One region of the Burkholderia sp. Bp9016 genome, then DNA from elsewhere that is predicted to be linked to it. Evidence: predicted binding sites of a transcription regulator. Region 1 holds the regulator's gene; each other region holds the start of a gene.
The links. Region 1 encodes FNR, which switches genes on or off when oxygen is low (the NO sensors DNR and NnrR bind a similar motif). Its sites were predicted from a motif close to TTGATNNNNATCAA; they were not measured.
Positions count from the first base shown of each region.

Region 2: the regulator FNR is predicted to act here: its motif matches at 2,088-2,101, upstream of DIE13_RS04550 (universal stress protein).
Region 3: the regulator FNR is predicted to act here: its motif matches at 1,904-1,917, upstream of clpB (ATP-dependent chaperone ClpB).
Region 4: the regulator FNR is predicted to act here: its motif matches at 1,099-1,112, upstream of DIE13_RS07805 (PAS domain-containing methyl-accepting chemotaxis protein).

Region 1 covers NZ_QTPY01000032.1:13,067-17,309, reverse strand. Annotated here, with positions in the region: gene DIE13_RS28565 (aldo/keto reductase) at 1-34, opposite strand, end outside; gene DIE13_RS28560 (LysE/ArgO family amino acid transporter) at 330-950, opposite strand; gene DIE13_RS28555 (LysR family transcriptional regulator ArgP) at 1,056-1,949, shown strand; gene fnr (fumarate/nitrate reduction transcriptional regulator Fnr) at 1,997-2,743, opposite strand; gene DIE13_RS28545 (universal stress protein) at 2,874-3,341, opposite strand; gene DIE13_RS28540 (DUF3005 domain-containing protein) at 3,974-4,243, opposite strand, start outside.
Region 2 covers NZ_QTPY01000003.1:44,966-49,208, forward strand. Annotated here, with positions in the region: gene DIE13_RS04540 (DedA family protein/thiosulfate sulfurtransferase GlpE) at 1-464, opposite strand, end outside; gene DIE13_RS04545 (cupin domain-containing protein) at 656-1,162, opposite strand; gene DIE13_RS04550 (universal stress protein) at 1,501-1,971, opposite strand; gene DIE13_RS04555 (PAS domain-containing sensor histidine kinase) at 2,291-4,243, shown strand, end outside.
Region 3 covers NZ_QTPY01000014.1:131,068-135,310, reverse strand. Annotated here, with positions in the region: gene clpB (ATP-dependent chaperone ClpB) at 1-1,831, opposite strand, end outside; gene DIE13_RS18715 (Rrf2 family transcriptional regulator) at 1,987-2,505, opposite strand; gene DIE13_RS18710 (group III truncated hemoglobin) at 2,783-3,340, shown strand; gene DIE13_RS18705 (molybdenum cofactor biosynthesis protein MoaE) at 3,390-3,866, opposite strand; gene moaD (molybdopterin converting factor subunit 1) at 3,877-4,134, opposite strand; gene glp (gephyrin-like molybdotransferase Glp) at 4,154-4,243, opposite strand, start outside.
Region 4 covers NZ_QTPY01000005.1:465-4,707, reverse strand. Annotated here, with positions in the region: gene DIE13_RS07815 (DUF523 domain-containing protein) at 1-226, opposite strand, end outside; gene DIE13_RS07810 (GNAT family N-acetyltransferase) at 303-863, opposite strand; gene DIE13_RS07805 (PAS domain-containing methyl-accepting chemotaxis protein) at 1,281-2,825, shown strand; partial or broken gene DIE13_RS07800 (PAS domain-containing methyl-accepting chemotaxis protein) at 3,193-4,243, shown strand, end outside.

The DNA.
Region 1 (4,243 bases):
GGATGTCCGACGTGCCGAGGGTGCGTAGTGCCATGTTTCTCTCCGAAATCTGCGAGGTGACGGGATCGAACTACGGATGGGACGAGATGACGGCGACGAGACGGCGGGGGTGCGACGCGCTTGCGCCGTTGTCGCGGGACTCGGGACATTCTCGCCGATCGCTCGAAATCGTGCAGCCGGCACGCGGCCGTGGAGGCGGAGGAATCGCGGCGGATAGCGGACGTGTCGTCCGTTGCATGGTGAGCCGGTCGGCTGCGTTCGATCCGGAACTGAATTTTGTCGCGGACGCGGGCGGCAAGCTGCCGCCCGCGCTTCGGTCGGCGGATGTGTTACCGCAACTGCACCGCCGCCAGGAACAGCACCATCCCGCCGATCGCGCCGTCGAGTACGCGCCACGCGACGGCCTTGCGGAACCACGGCGCGAGCAGTCGCGCACCGTATCCGAGCCCGAGGAACCACACGACGCTGACCGACATCGCGCCGACGGCGAACGCGAAGCGCGCGCCTTCCGGTTCGCGTGCGCCGGCCGTGCCGATCAGCAGGAAAGTGTCGAGATACACGTGCGGGTTGAGCCACGTGAACGCGAGCGTCATCAGCACGATCGCGGCCGCGCTTTGCGGCGGCGGCGCGACTGCATCGCCGCGAACGTCGAGCGTTTCGTGTCCCGGCTTGAACGCGCGGCGCAGCGCGTTGATGCCGAACCACGCGAGATACGCGAGACCGACGTACAGCACCGCGTGGACGAAGGTCGGATAGCGTTCGACGAGCACCGACGCGCCGCCGACGCCCGCGCCGATCAGGATCATGTCCGACAGCGCGCACAGCAGCACGATCTTGCCGACATGCGAGCGCATGATGCCTTGCCGGAGCACGAACGCGTTCTGCGCGCCGATGGTGACGATGAGCGACGCGCACAGGGCCACGCCGTGAGAAAAAGCGATCCAGTTCATGATGGGGAATTGACAGCAGTAGACGGGTGAATCGGTTAGCGCTAGTCTGCGGTCAGCTCCGGAATAAGAGAAGCTAATTAACCTAATGTAGATTAAGGAAATCTAATGCTGGACTACGCGTTGCTCGACGCCCTCGCGGCGGTGATCCGCCACGGCTCGTTCGAACGGGCGGCCAAGGAGCTGAACGTCACGCCGTCGGCGGTGTCGCAGCGCGTGAAACTGCTGGAGGAGCGCGTCGGCAGCGTGCTGGTCAAGCGCGGGCAGCCATGCGTCGCGACGACCTCGGGCGCGCTGCTGTGCCGGCATACGGAGCGCGTGCAGTTGCTCGAGGCCGAACTGGGCGGCCGGATGCCCGCATTGCCGGGCCAGGTCGCGAGCGCCTGGCCGACGCTGCGTGTGGCCGTGAACGACGACAGCGTCGCGACGTGGTTCATCGACGCGGTCGGGCCGTTCTGCATGGAGCGCGAGACGTTGCTCGACCTCGTGATCGACGATCAGGACTACACGGCCGCACGCATTCGCGACGGCAGCGTGCAGGGCGCGGTGACCGCGCAGGCCGAGCCGATCCAGGGGTGCCGGTCGACCCGGCTCGGGTGCATCCGCTATCGCGCGGTGTGTTCGCCGGCGTTTCACGAGCGCTATTTCGGCGCCGGCATCACGCGCGATGCGCTGCGCCGTGCGCCGTGCGTGATGTTCAATCCGAAGGACGGGCTGCAGGCGCGCTTCATCCGGCGTGTGACACGTGCGGATCTCGATCCGCCGCAACACTGGATACCGCACGTCGCCGGGTATCTGCGCGCGTGCGAAACGGGGCTGGGATGGGGAATGTGCCCGGACCGGATGGTCGATCGCCAGCTGGCAGCAGGCGAACTGGTCGACATGTCGCGCGGGCGGACGGTCGACATCGAGCTTTACTGGCAGAGCTGGCGCCTGTCGATCGGCTGGCTCGACGATTTCAGCGCGGCGCTGAAGGCGCGCGCCGCGCTGTTTCTCGACTGATTTGGACGGGGAAGACGTGCGGCGCGTATCACATGCGCCGAGCTGGGTCAGATGTGATGCAGGCCGTCGAAGTCGACGATCTGCACGAGGCGGCCCTGCATTTCGATCAGGCCGCGCTTCTGGAACTTCGACAGCGTGCGGCTGACCGTTTCGAGCGTCATGCCGAGGTAGCTGCCGATGTCTTCGCGCGTCATCCGCAGGTTGAATTCCGACGGCGAGTAACCGCGCTTCAGGTAACGCTGCGACACGTCGAGCAGGAACGCGGCGACGCGCTCTTCCGCATTCAGCGAACCGAGCAGCATCGTCTGCGACGTTTCGCGCACGATCTGCTCGCTCATCAGCTTGTGCATGCGCAGTTGCATCGTGCCGGCTTCCGAGCACAGCGCTTTGAGCGCGCTGTACGGAATCACGCAGACCGAGCTGTCTTCCAGCGCGACCGCCGTGCGCGGGTGCGTGTCGTCGCAGATGCCGTCGAGGCCGAGCGCTTCGCCCGCGAGGTGCAGGCCGGTGACCTGTTCGCGGCCGTCATGGCGCGTGGCGACGGTTTTCAGCGAACCCGAACGTACGGCATACAGGTTGTCGAACGTATCGCCTTCGCGGAACAACGCTTCGCCGCGCTTGACCGGGCGAGCCGCGCAGATGACCGATTCGAGGCGGCTGAGCGCTTCGGGTGCGAGGCCCTGCGGCATGCACAGATGACGCATTGCGCACGACGAGCAGTGAGGGGCCTGGCGGGGCGCCCAACTGCCTGCATGGGAAGGGGCGGCGGGGCGTGTGGCGACGGGCGTCAGCATGATCGTTTACTCCGGCGTTGAATCGACGGAATCATTGTCCCACCGCAAGTTGGCGCTGTCGGGTGACAAAACGTCGCGATCGCGCGCGCATGCTGGCCGCTGCGTATGAACCGTGCGCGCGCGGACCTGCTCAGCTCTCCTGCTCATCCGTGCGCGAGGCGGCCGGGATCAGCAGCACGGGCAGCGTCGCATGGCGCACGCACTGTTCCGCGATGCTGCCGAGCACGAGGCGGCGGAACCCGCGCCGGCCGTGCGTGCCGAGCACCAGCAGGTCGGCGCCGAATGCTTTCGCGCCATCGAGGATCAGCGTCGATACATCGTTGAGCGACGACGCTTCGCTCATCAGCGTCTCGCCCTTCACGCCCGCCGCCTGCATCAGCTTCCTGAAATCCGCCGCGAGCGCGTTGCCTTGCGCGACGAGCTGGTCGCGCAGCACGGACGGATCGTAGCCCGGCACGTTGTAGTAGATCGCGGCGTTCTCGACGACGTAGAACGGCTGCAGTTCCGCGCCGTGCTCTTTCGCGAGTGCGAGTGCGGCATCGAATGCGTGGCGGGACGTGTCGCTGCCGTCGATGGCAACCAGAATGCGCTTGTACATAGTGTCTCCGAGTGGCGGGTTGAACGGAAGTCGGCCGAATGGCCGGGCAGACCGTGCGTCGTTGCGAGGCAGAGTAAACCAACGGCAGGGACTTTGCAGCGACGCGCCGGTCGTATCGATCGGCACGCGCGATCGCGGCGCTTGCGCCGTTGCAGCGGGGCACGCCGAGCGCAAGCCATGCGCGCGTCGCATGCTGCGCTGCGACGCGCGCGATGGATCGCGACGCCGCGTCGGCCGGCCCGGCGGCGCGTTGCGGCAGTCGGTGGCGAGATGACGGCGTGCGAACGCCGTGCAGATACCGCATCGTGACGGCAGAGGTCGCACCGGCGTCGCGCGATGGTCCGGGATGCGGCACCGTCCGCCGATGCACGACGCCGTCCGCTTCGGCGAAGCTCGCGCGCGTGCCTCTATTGAATCGCAACCGCGTCGCGAACGGCCTGATTTCGATCAACATCGATGCATTCACATCGATCGAACGTGCGCTGCGCACCCGCGCGTCGTCGCGAATCGGCGCCGGTATCGATGCCGATACGGAAGATCGCCCGCGCGTGCACCGAACGCAGGTCGGGCACACGCGGCCATCGACCCGCGCGTCGCTCCGGCAAACGAACGATCGATTCAAACGCCGCGCGCTACTTCGGCACCGCGGCGATCTCGATCACGCGTTCGGGCCGGCGTCCGTGTCCGGGCCAGTACGCGCTGCCGTACATCCTGTGAACCGGGCCGAACAGTTCGTCGCCTGCGTGCGGCGGTGCATCGAAACCTTTCTCGATCACCGTGTAGCCGGCCCGCAGCGCGAACGCCGGGTGATTGCCGCCCGGGCGGCTGTCGAAGCCCGCGAAGCCGTCGCCGGCTTCGGGCATTGCGTTGACGAGCGACGCGTTGCTGCGCGTGATTTGATC
Region 2 (4,243 bases), on a different contig from region 1:
CCGCCGACGAGCCACACCGTGGCCCACAACGACGCACCGGCCAGATCCCAGAACAGGAATACGCCGACGCCGATCGCGGTCGTGCCGAGCAGCGGCGCCGACACGAGCCCGAGGCCCGGCAGGAATTTGGACAGGACGAGCAGCGGCGCACCGTATCTTTCGAATACGTTACGCGCGAAGCGCAACGTCGTGTCGAGCGACAGCGAGAAGCGCACGAGCCCGTTCAGCAGACGACGGCCGCGCGTGCGCCCCATGAAGAACCACAGCGAATCGGCGAGCATCGTCGCGCCGATCGCCGCCGCGAACATGCTCGCCCAGGACGCCTGCCCCATCGCCGCCATCGTGCCGCCGAGAATCAGCATCGGCACGGCAGGCACCGGCACGCCGAGCTGCGTGATCAGCACGCTCGCGAACACGGCCCACGGGCCGAGCGACGAGGGAATCGCGATGGGAAAGTGCCACACGGCGGCGCTCCTGGAAGACTGGCGAACCGTGCGGCGGGGCGGCCGCCGATACGGCTGGCAGCGGTCGCCGCGGCACGCCCGCAGCCAACCCTGCATCACGGGCATTCTAAACGGGTTTGGTCAATGCCGCGCGCAGCGGCCGCGCTCGACCGCGGCCGCCAGAGCGGTCGGCACGATCGTCGCCGGCGTACTTACGCGTCGGAACGCTGCGCGAGCCGCGCGACGTATTCGGCGTACTCGGGAAAGGTGGCGCTCAGTGCTGCCGCATCCGCGAGCTCGAATTCCGAAAACTCGAAACCCGGCGCCACCGTGCAGCCGACGAGCGCAACGTGCCCGGACGACGCGCAGCGCGCGCCGAACCAGCGCCCGGCCGGCACGACGGCCTGGAACACGGTGCCCGGATGCGTGAGCGGATTGCCAAGCCGGTGGATCGTCAGCCCGTCCTGCTCGTCGAGCACCCACACTTCGAGCGGATCGCCCGCGTAGAAATGCCAGACCTCGTCGGAACGGATCCGGTGCCACGACGAATACGCGCCGTCGCACAACAGGTAGTAGATCGCGGTGGACGCCGCGCGCGGCGCACCGTCGGCCGGGCGCACGACCGGATCGGTCGCGCGGTAGGTTTCCCTGAAATAGCCGCCTTCCGGATGCGGCTGCAGGTTGAACTGGAGAATCAGGTCGGCGGCGGAAATCGGCATGGCGGATGACGTGGACCAAGTATGGAACCGGTATGCGACTCACGGCCGAGCGACGACGCGAGGCCGTGAGGGGCGTACCGCTGCATCGGTCGCCGCGACCATGCGCGCGGCAACCGGGCCGCGCGCGCAATGCAGCGCGCGACGACAGGGGCGAACCCGCGTCGATGCTGCCAGAAGGACGGGGCACGACGCAACCGGCCGTCCCGCGCGGCGGACATGCCGGCATGCGCATACGCGGTGCGACGATCAGCGTGCGCGACACGCGATCGCCCAGCAACAGCGATCTGCTCGCGAAGGCCCTGCCCGCCCCGCCATGCGTCAGCGCCGCCAGGCGACCGTCACGCAGTCGCCGCTGCCGCCGCCTCGTCGTGGCGCACCAGCAGCACGGGCCGATCGGCCGCGCGCAGCAGCGATTCCGCGACGCTGCCGAGCAGCAGCCGGCGCAGGCCGTGGCGCCCGCTCGTGCCCATCACGATCAGATCGGCGCCGGCTTCGGCGGCCGTGCGCATCAGCACCGCGGCAACGTCCTCGCCGTACGCGTCGAGCGCGCGCACGGTGCCCGGCACATGCTGCTGCGCGAGCACGGCTTTCGCGTCGTCGAGCACCGGCGTCGCCGCATCGGATGCCGCCGCATCGCCGTCGCGTTCGGCCGCAAAGCCTGCATCGACGTCGACTAGCTGCGGCCGGTGCTCGACGACATATGCGCACATGACTTCGCCGCCGGACGCCGCCGCGATCCGGATCGCCTCGTTCAGCGCGAGACGCGCGCTCGGGCTGCCGTCGAGCCCGACGAAAATCCGCTTGTACATGGTCCACCCTCCGACCGGGCCTGCGTTGCGCTTTGCGCCACGCAGGCCCGTCACCGCGAGCCGGCCCGATGCCCGCTCGCCTGCCGAACAGTCTGCCCCACGTGCCGGCGCGCCGGTTGATGCGCGTCAAGTGCGGCCGGTACGCGCGCTGCAACGCCCGGTCACCGTCTTTTTAACTGACCCCTATTACAAAAAGCGTGTAAACCGCGCACAATTTCATCTCGAAAATAGACGCCGCACGTGGCCGGTGCGGGTTTTTCCCGGCTTTGCCGCGCCGCCTGCGTGCCACAGGCGGCCCCGACACCAGAATGGCCATCGAATGACCGCCAGTGGAACCCCGCCGCGTGATGCCCGAGGGCCCACGCGCCTCAAGACCATGTTACGCCAGCCGCTCGCGGCCGGCGTCGTCACGCTGTTCGCCGGCGCCGCGCTGTCGCTCGGCGTTGCGCTGCTCGTTCGCGAGCAGTGGCAGGGCGCCGTCCATACGCGCTTCGAACGCCGCACCGCGCATGTGACCGCGATGCTGCGCCACGAACTGCAGTCCGGCGTCGCCGTGCTCGAAAGCGCGCGCGGCGCGTACGGTCTCGCGCCGCAGATGACACCCGACCAATGGCGCCGGTACGCCGACACGCTCGGTCTCGACAACGGGTATTCGCCGGTCCGGCAGATCGGCTATGCGCCGTTGTCGCCGGCCGCGCGCAGCGCCCTCGCCGGCAACGCGCCGATGCCGGCCGGCTCGCTGGCCGTCGCCACGCTCAGCGCCCCGACATCGAGCTCGGTCGTCGTCCGCTTCGGCGCGTCGGACGCCGCGCCGCTCGCGCGTACGCTGCGCACCGGCGACGTCGCGCTCGGCATCCACCCGGCCGACGACGATACGTCCCGCGACACGCGCACCCTCACGCTGTTCCTGCCCGCGACGGCCCCGCCGCGCACGGCCGTCGCGTCATCCAGCCCGCACGAGCCCGGCGCCGACGGCGTGCTGTTCGCGGAAGTGAGTCCGAATCACCTGGTCGAGCGCGCGCTCGACGCGGAACGCGGGCTCGATCTGCGGATGACCGCCGGCGACGACCCGCACCCGTTCGCGAGCGCCGAGACGACGACCGACGAAGCGTCGATGTCGCCCGACCTGATGCGGCGGTCCGAACAGCTGAATTTCGGTGGCACGGTGCTGACGCTCGCCTATTCCGCCGATGGCCGCCCGAGCGCGACCGGCGCTCAACGCGCGGCCGGCACGGTGCTCGCGGCGGGACTGATCGCGTCGTTCGTGTTCGCGGCGCTCGTCCATGCGCTGCTGCGCGGCCGCGCCGACGCCGGCGCCAGCAGCCGCGGCATCCTCAACGAAGCGCGGATGATGGGCATCATCCGTTCGTCGATGGAAGCGATCATCACAATCGACGAAAAGCAGACGGTCGTGATCTTCAATCCGATGGCCGAGCAAGTGTTCGGCGTGTCGGCGATGGAAGCGATCGGCGCGCCGCTGTCGCGCTTCATCCCCGAGCGATTCCGCGCCGCGCACGCGAAGCATGTCGACCAGTTCGGTGTGACGGGCGTGTCCGAACGTCAGATGGGCCGTCAGCGCGTACTGTTCGGGCTGCGCGGCAACGGCGAGGAATTCCCGATCGAGGCGTCGATCTCGCAGATCCGCGATGCGTCGGGCAAGCTCTACACGGTCATGCTGCGCGACATCACCGAGCGGCAGCGCGCCGATAATGCGCTGAAGCAGTCGCGCGAGGAACTGCGCGAACTGTCGGCGAACCTGCAGAACGTGCGCGAAGAGGAAAAGACCCGCATCGCGCGCGAACTGCACGACGACCTCGGCCAGCAGCTCACCGCGCTGAAGATGGACCTGTCCGTCGTCGAACAGCAGTTGCGCACGCCCGGGCGCGCGCAGCCCGACGAAGGCATGCTGTCGCACCTGCAGGCCATGCGCCGGCTGATTGACGCGACGGTCGCGTCGGTGCGGCGCATCGCGGCCGACCTACGGCCCGTGATGCTCGACGATCTCGGCCTCGTGCCCGCGATCGAGTGGCTCGCGAACGATTTCACGAATCGCTACGGCATCGACGTCGAGCGCCACATCGAAACCGGCGGCCTGACGTTCACCAGCGCGGGTGCGACCACGCTGTTCCGCATCGTGCAGGAAGCGCTGACGAACGTCGCGCGCCACGCGGATGCGACGCGTGTCGCGCTGCGGCTCGACGTCGAGGAAGGCTTCTGCGTGCTGCGCGTCGCGGACAACGGCCGCGGCGCGGCGCCGGGCGGTCCGGCCCAC
Region 3 (4,243 bases), on a different contig from region 1:
CGAGGAACAGGAACGAGCCGTACGGGCGGTTCGGATCGGCGAGACCCGCGCGCGAACGACGGATCGCATCGGCGACTGCGCTGATCGCCTCATCCTGGCCGACCACGCGCTCGTGCAGCTTTTCCTCGATGTGCAGCAGCTTCTCGCGTTCGCCCTGCATCATCCGCGACACCGGAATCCCGGTTGAGCGCGACACGACTTCCGCGATTTCTTCCGCACCGACCTGCGTGCGCAGCAGCCGCGGACGCGTCGGGTTGTGCTGCTCCTGCTCTTCCGCCTGCGTGACCTGCTTCAGTTGCGATTCGAGTTGCGGCAGCTTGCCGTACTGCAGTTCGGCGACCTTCTCCAGCTTGCCGTCACGCTGCAGACGCGCGATGTCGGCGCGCACCTTCTCGATCTCTTCCTTGAGCTGCGCGCTGCCCTGTACCGCGGCCTTCTCGGCGGTCCAGATCTCCTCGAGGTCCGCATACTCGCGGCCGAGGCGATCGATCTCCTCCTCGATCAGTTGCAGGCGCTTCTGCGACGCTTCGTCCTGCTCCTTCTTCACGGCTTCGCGCTCGATCTTCAGCTGGATCAGCCGGCGGTCGAGCTTGTCCATCTCTTCGGGCTTCGAATCGATTTCCATCTTGATCTTCGATGCAGCCTCGTCGATCAGGTCGATCGCCTTGTCGGGCAGGAAGCGGTCCGTGATGTAGCGGTGCGACAGTTCGGCCGCGGCGACGATCGCCGGGTCGGTGATGTCGACGCCGTGGTGCAGTTCGTACTTCTCCTGCAGCCCGCGCAGGATCGCGATCGTCGCCTCGACGCTCGGCTCGTCGACCAGCACCTTCTGGAAGCGGCGCTCGAGCGCAGCGTCCTTCTCGATGTACTTCCGGTATTCGTCGAGCGTGGTGGCGCCGATGCAGTGCAGCTCGCCGCGCGACAGCGCAGGCTTGAGCATGTTGCCCGCATCCATCGCGCCTTCGGCCTTGCCGGCACCGACCATCGTATGGATCTCGTCGATGAACACGATCGTCCGGCCTTCGTCCTTCGCGATGTCGTTGAGCACCGCCTTCAGGCGCTCCTCGAACTCACCGCGATACTTCGCGCCCGCGAGCAGCGCGGCCATGTCGAGCGACAGCACGCGCTTGCCCTTCAGCGTCTCGGGCACTTCGCCGTTGACGATCCGCTGCGCGAGCCCTTCGACGATCGCGGTCTTGCCAACGCCCGGCTCGCCGATCAGCACCGGGTTGTTCTTGGTACGACGCTGCAGGATCTGGATCGAGCGACGGATTTCGTCGTCGCGGCCGATCACCGGATCGAGCTTGCCTGCACGAGCGCGCTCGGTCAGGTCGACCGTGTACTTCTTCAGCGCCTCGCGCTGGCTTTCGGCATCCTGGCTGTGCACCTGCGAGCCGCCGCGTACCGCCGCGATCGCGGCTTCGAGCGCCTTGCGCGTGAGGCCGTGCTGGCGTGCGAGCTTGCCGGCTTCGCCCTTGTCGTCGGACACGGCGAGCAGGAACATCTCGCTCGCGATGAACGTGTCATTGAGCTTCTGCGCTTCCTTGTCGGCCTGGTTCAGCAGCCCGGCCAACTCACGACCGATCTGGATGTCGCCGCCCGTGCCCGTGACTTGCGGCAGGCGCGAAATCGCCTCGTTCAGCGCGCCTTGCAGCGCCTGCACGTGAACACCCGCGCGCGACATCAGCGAGCGGGCGGAGCCGTCCTGCTGCGCGACGAGTGCCGCCAGTACGTGAACGGGTTCGATGTATTGATTGTCGCGGCCTGCCGCAAGGCTTTGCGCGTCCGCGAGTGCTTCCTGGAACTTGGTGGTGAGCTTGTCGATTCTCATTTTGTCGAGACCTCCAATTTTCGATTAACACCAAGATGAGGATGGTTATGCGGGTTTCAAGCGAAATTCGGGTTGATTCAGCGCAAAAATCGATGGGCGGCGCCACAGCGGCCTGCCGGCCGGCTGCAGCCGGGTGACGGGGTGCGGCGCGCGCGTCAGCCGGCCTTCGACGGCGACCCGGCGGACGCAGGCGCGTCGGGCGCCGACGTCTCGGCACGCACGAGCGCGATCGGCCGAATGCCGAGCAGCGCAACGAGCGGCGACGCAGGCGCGGCCAGTTCGCCGACGGTATGACCATCGAGTTCGGCAAAAAATGCATCGCGCGCGGCCGCCAGCACGCCCTTCAGGCGGCACTGCGGCTCGATCACGCAGCCGCGCGACTCGGTAGCGTCTGCGGAGAAGCAGCCGACCAGCGCGAAATCGCTCTCGGTCGCGCGCACGACCTGACCGACCGTCAGCGCCAGCGATTCGGGGAAGAGCCGCAACCCGCCGTTGCGACCGCGAACCGTGTCGACCCAGCCGAGCTCGCCGAGCTGCTGCACCACTTTCATCAGATGGTTCTTCGAGATGCCGTAGGCGTCCGAGATCTCCTGGATCGTCGCGAGCCCCTCGCCGCGCACCGCAAGGTACAGCATTACGCGCAGCGAATAGTCGGTGTAGTCGGTGAGTCTCATGAGCGAATACGGAAAATTATCGATCGTGCCCCGATTTTGCGCCCCCGCTCACCGGGAACGCGCGCCGGACGGGCTTTTGACTGCCGCCTGGCGAGTCCGGGTTGCCCGGACGGCCTGCACGCAATAAGATGCATGTGGTCCGCACATTTCTCAGACCTTGGTGGACGCTATTTTGCGTCAAAATCCTGTCGGCGTCCTGCGCATCGACCGCACCTGCGTCATGTCGACGCGTCGCCGGCGCCAGCCAATGCCCCGATTTTCCCCGGCCTTTCTTGTCATGACTGCCTTGCCCGCCTCGCCCGATACCGCACCGGCCCGCCCCCGCGACGCCGAACCGACCGAAGACAACATCCGCGACCTCGTCCACGCGTTCTACGATCGCGTCCGCGTCGACCCGCTGCTCGGGCCCGTATTCGACGCGAAGCTGAACGGCCGCTGGGACGATCATCTGTCGAAGATGGTCAGCTTCTGGTCGAGCCTCGTGCTCGGCACCAAGGGCTATCGCGGCAACGTGCAGCAGGCGCACCAGCCGCTCGACGGGATCGAATCCGCGCACTTCAGCCGCTGGCTGTCGCTGTTCCTGAAGACCGTCGAGGCACGCTACACGCCGCCCGCGGCGATCCGCTTCATGGAACCCGCGCTGCGGATCGCACAAAGCCTGCAGTTGAGCCGCTTCGGCTGGGATTATCAGATTCCGCCCGAGCAGCAGGCGCTGCTCGATGCGATCGCGCCGCGCCGCCGCGACGACGACGATGCGCATGCGCTGCCGTCACGCGCCCGCGGCGAGCCGTTTCCGACGAAGATCATCGGGCGCGGCACCGATCCGGACGCGTAACGCGGCAAGCCGGCGCCTGCGGCACATCGCCGCAACGAGGACGACGCGCTCAACGCGGCGTGTTGCCCGAGTCGACGCCCCAACGCGCCAGCGCGGCGTCGTCGGTACTGCGGGCATCGACCCAGCGCTCGCCGTCCGGCGTCGTTTCCTTCTTCCAGAACGGCGCCTCGGCCTTCAGATAGTCCATCACGAACTCGCACGACGCGAACGCATCGCCGCGATGCGATGCAACCGTCGCGACCATCACGATCTGGTCGAGCGGCAACAGCCTGCCGACACGGTGCACGATCGCGACCTCGATGCCGGGCCAGCGCCGGCCGGCCTCGGCGGCGATCTTCTCGAGCGCCTTCTCGGTCATCCCCGGATAGTGTTCGAGTTCCATCACGGCGACCGAGTCGCCTTCGTTCAGGTCGCGCACCGTGCCGACAAAACACGCGACCGCCCCGATCTTCGGGTTGCGCGCACGCAGCGCCGCCACTTCGGCGTTCAGGTCGAAATCGTCGGTCTGGACTCGTACCGTAGCCATGACAAGCCCCTCAGCCGCCCGTCACCGGCGGAAAGAACGCGACCTCGCAGCCGTCGGTGAGGCGCGTGTCGGGGTCGGTCATCTCGTGGTTGCACGCCATGCGCAACGCACGCCCTTCGGCGAGCGTCTCGGCCCACGCGCCGCCGCGCAGGCGCAGCCACGCGCGCACGTCGCCGACGGTCGTCACGCCGTCCGGCACGTCGGCCTGTTCGTCGGACACGCCCAGCGCCTCGCGCACGCTTGCAAAGAATTTCAGTTGAATCTTCATGGATCGGGAAGCCGTCGCGTTACGACAGCAGTTCGGAAAACGGAATGAAACGCACGGTCTCGCCGGCGCTGATCGCGTGCTGCGGCGGATTGTCGATCAGGCCGTCGCC
Region 4 (4,243 bases), on a different contig from region 1:
CGCGTTGCCCGGATGCCCCGCCCGCGATCTCGGCGGGCGGGCGCGGCACGCTCAATCCGCCTGCCAGTTCCGGGCAGACCGGCACCAGGCGCCCTTCGCGCTGCCACCGTTCGAGCGCCGCGTGAGCGGCGGTCCTGGCCGAGCCGTTGTAGCGGACCGGGTGACCGAGCACGCACATGCTGACGAGGATTTTCGGTGGGACCGGCTGCGGCGGCGCGTTCTGCATGGTCGTTCTCCGTGTTGGCGGCGTGGGTCGAGCGGAAGTGCTATGCGCGGCTCGCGGTCGCGCTCGCACGTTCGCGTCAGGCGGTCGGTGCTTCCATATGGATGTCTTCCGGCTCGAGCGCATGCAGCACCGGGTCGGGCGACGCGCTGACGGTGAAGCCGAGCCGCAGGTAGAAGTCGATCGTGTGCTGCGACGGCGTGGCGGAGACGTACAGACGTTTCGCGCCCATCGCGCGCGCCTGCGTGCGGGCCGCGCGATAGAGCCGTGCGCCGAGCCCGCAGCCGCGCCAGTCGTGGCTCACGTGCAGGAACTTCAGTTGCAGCATGTCGCGCTGCGCGCCGAGCGGATCGGCGTCGACGATGACCGCCGCGACGAGCCGCGTGCCGTCGAACATCCCGAGGCACCAGCCGCCGCGATCGTGACAGTCGAGCAGGATCGGCGTGTAGTGTTCGGCTTCGCCGTCGGGCCAGCCCTGCACGTCGTAGAAGTCCGGGACCAGATGCAGCTCGCCGTCGCGCAGCGCGTACAGATGGTGGATGATCTCGCGTCGGTCGATGCTCCACACCAGCGGCAGTTCGTCGCGCGCGAGCAGGCGGCCCGACAGCGCGTCGCGTTCGGTAGCGGTGCGGCGCGTCATCCGGTCGCCTGGCCGGTGGCGCGTTGCGAGCGGCATGGCGTATGCCTGCGTGGCCGATTCAGTTCGTGCCGGATCTTTTTCATCGAATTTTTCGAATGGCGGTTGAATTGGGCGAAAGGGGGCGAATCGTTTCGCTGAGCGTCGCCGTTGCCGGCATTGGCTTGCCGCCCGGCGTTCTCCCATAACGCATCGAGCCGCGGTGGAACAGTGCGGGCATCGATTATCGCGAGATTATTTGATCCAAGTCATTTTGATAAGCGAATTCGGTGTTTTTTGTATTCGAGGGGTAAGGTTTTAGCTGAAATTGCCGACAGCAAGAACGAGACCGTCGTAAAGCGATAAACCGTTTTTCGGCTACTGAGCGTGATTTTCGCGCCGCGCGGATCCTGTCTTCCGATCCGCCTTTCGGAGCCCTGCATGCGCAACAACCAGCCTGTCACCCAACAAGAATTCGAATTTCCCGACGACGTCACGTTGATGTCGACCACCGATGCCGACAGCTACATCACGTACGCGAACACGACGTTCGCCCATGTGAGCGGCTTCTCGAACGATGAGCTCGTCGGCCAGCCGCACAACGTCGTGCGTCACCCGGACATGCCGCAAGAGGCGTTCGCCGACATGTGGGCGACGCTGAAGAACGGCGAGCCGTGGACCGCGCTCGTGAAGAACCGCCGCAAGAACGGCGACCATTACTGGGTGCGCGCGAACGCGGTGCCGGTGATGCGCAACGGCGCGCCGCATGGCTACATGTCGGTGCGTACCAAGGCGCCGCGCGACGAGATCGAGGCCGCCGGCGCGTTGTACCGTGCGTTTCGCGACGGCAAGGCCGGGCAACGCAAGTTCCACAAAGGACTGATCGTCCGCACCGGGCTGCTGCGCATCGCGTCGCTGCCGCAGACGATGTCGGTGCGCGCGCGCGTGCATTCGGCTCTGTGCATGCTGGCGCCGGCCATCGTCGGCGCGGGGTGGGCATGCGGGCTGGCCGGTGCAGGGCTCGCGGCGTTTGCCGCCGCGACGGGCGGGGTGTCGGTTGCGGCCGGGCTGTGGCTCGACGCGCAGATCGTGCGTCCGCTGAAGCTGCTGCACGACCAGGCGCTGAACGTCGCGACCGGCGAAAGCCGCCGCGGCGTGCGGATGAACCGCGTCGACGAAATCGGCATGACGCTGCGTACGATCAACCAGCTCGGGCTGATGTTCCGCTGGCTCGTCGACGACGTCAGCGAACAGGTGCACAACGTGCAGCGCGCGAGCAACGAGATCGCGCAGGGCAACAACGATTTGAGCGCGCGTACCGAGCAGGCCGCGTCCAGCGTGCAGCAGACGGCCGCGTCGATGGCCGAGATGACGGCCACGGTGTCGAGCAATGCGGAGACGGCGTTGCAGGCGAACCAGTTGTCGGTGTCCGCGAGCGAAGCGGCCGAGCGGGGCGGGCAGGCGGTGAGCGAAGTCGTCGCGACGATGAGCGACATCACCGACAGCTCGCGCAAGATCGCCGACATCATCGGCGTGATCGACGGGATCGCGTTCCAGACCAACATCCTCGCGTTGAACGCGGCGGTCGAAGCCGCGCGTGCGGGTGAGCAGGGGCGCGGTTTCGCGGTGGTCGCGGGCGAGGTGCGGGCGCTCGCGCAGCGTAGCGCGAATGCGGCGAAGGAGATCAAGACGCTGATCGGCGCGAGCGTCGAGCGGGTCGAATCAGGCGCGCGGCGGGTCGACGACGCGGGCAGGACGATGGAGGACATCGTCACGCAGGTGAAGCGCGTGTCGGACCTGATCGCGGAGATCAGCTCGTCGACCGCCGAGCAGAGCACGGGGGTTGCGCAGGTCGATCAGGCGGTCGTGCACCTGGACAACATCACGCAGCAGAACGCGGCGCTGGTCGAGCAGAGTGCGGCGGCGTCGGAGAGCCTGAAGCAGCAGGCGACGCGGCTCGTGGATGCGGTGAACGTGTTTCGGTAATCGCCGCGCGTGCTTGCGTATCCCGTCGCGACGAGGCGGCGAAATCTCTTTCCGGTTTGATCGGATTCGAATGCATCAAACCGGATTTATGCGCCAATCCGGTCGAAGGAATTGTCCTGAATGATCAGACGATTGGCGCGCAACTATTTGATAAAGCGGAGTTTTTGATTTACGTATAAACAAAGTATTCGGCTAAATCAAGGCGATGAACGATTAATGCATATTTACCCGTGGTTGGCATAATGTTTTCGCCAGATTTGCCGAAAGCGCAGGAGTCTGATCGAACGCATGCGGGCTGTCCGCGATGCGTACGGTCTCGAATTCATCCACAGGCGGACGCAAAATCCGCAACCCGGGACTCCACACCATGCGCAATAACCAGCCTGTCACGCAACGCGAATTCGATTTTCCGGATGATGCGACGCTGATGTCGACTACCGATGCTGACAGTTACATCAAGTACGCGAACGCCGCATTCATTCAGGTCAGCGGATTTTCCCCCGAGGAGATCGAAGGTCAGCCGCACAACGTCGTGCGTCACCCGGACATGCCGAAGGAGGCGTTCGCCGACATGTGGGCGACGCTGAGGAACGGCGAGCCGTGGACCGCGCTCGTGAAGAACCGCCGCAAGAACGGCGACCATTACTGGGTGCGTTCGAATACGGTGCCGGTGATGCGCAACGGGCAGCCGACCGGCTACATGTCAGTGCGCACGAAGGCATCGCGCGACGAGATCGCGGCGGCCGACGAGCTGTACCGCGCGTTCCGCGAAGGCAAGGCCGGCAACCGCCGTTTCCACAAGGGTCTGATTGTTCGAGGCGGGCTGATGCGCGTCGCGTCGCTGTTCCAGACGATGTCGGTGCGTGCGCGGCTGCATTCGACGCTGTGCGTGCTGGCGCCGGCCGTCGTCGGCGCGGGGTGGGCATGCGGGCTGGCCGGTGCCGGGTTCGCGGCATTTGCCGCCGCGACGGCTGGGGCGTCGATTGCCGCCGGGCTATGGCTCGACGCGCAGATCGCGCGTCCGCTGATGCAGTTGCGCGATCAGGCATTGCGTGTCGCGACCGGTGAAAGCCGTAGCGGCGTCGCGATGAATCGCGTCGACGAAATCGGCATGACGCTGCGCACGATCAACCAGCTCGGGCTGATGTTCCGCTGGCTCGTCGACGACGTCAGCGAACAAGTGCTCAACGTGCAGCGTGCGAGCAACGAGATCGCGCAGGGCAACAACGACCTGAGCGCACGCACCGAACAGGCATCGACCAGCGTGCAGCAAACCGCCGCGTCGATGGCCGAGATGACGGCCACGGTGTCGAGCAATGCGGAGACGGCGCAGCAGGCGAACCAGTTGTCGGTGTCCGCGAGCGAAGCGGCCGAGCGGGGCGGGCAGGCGGTGAGCGAAGTCGTCACGACGATGAACG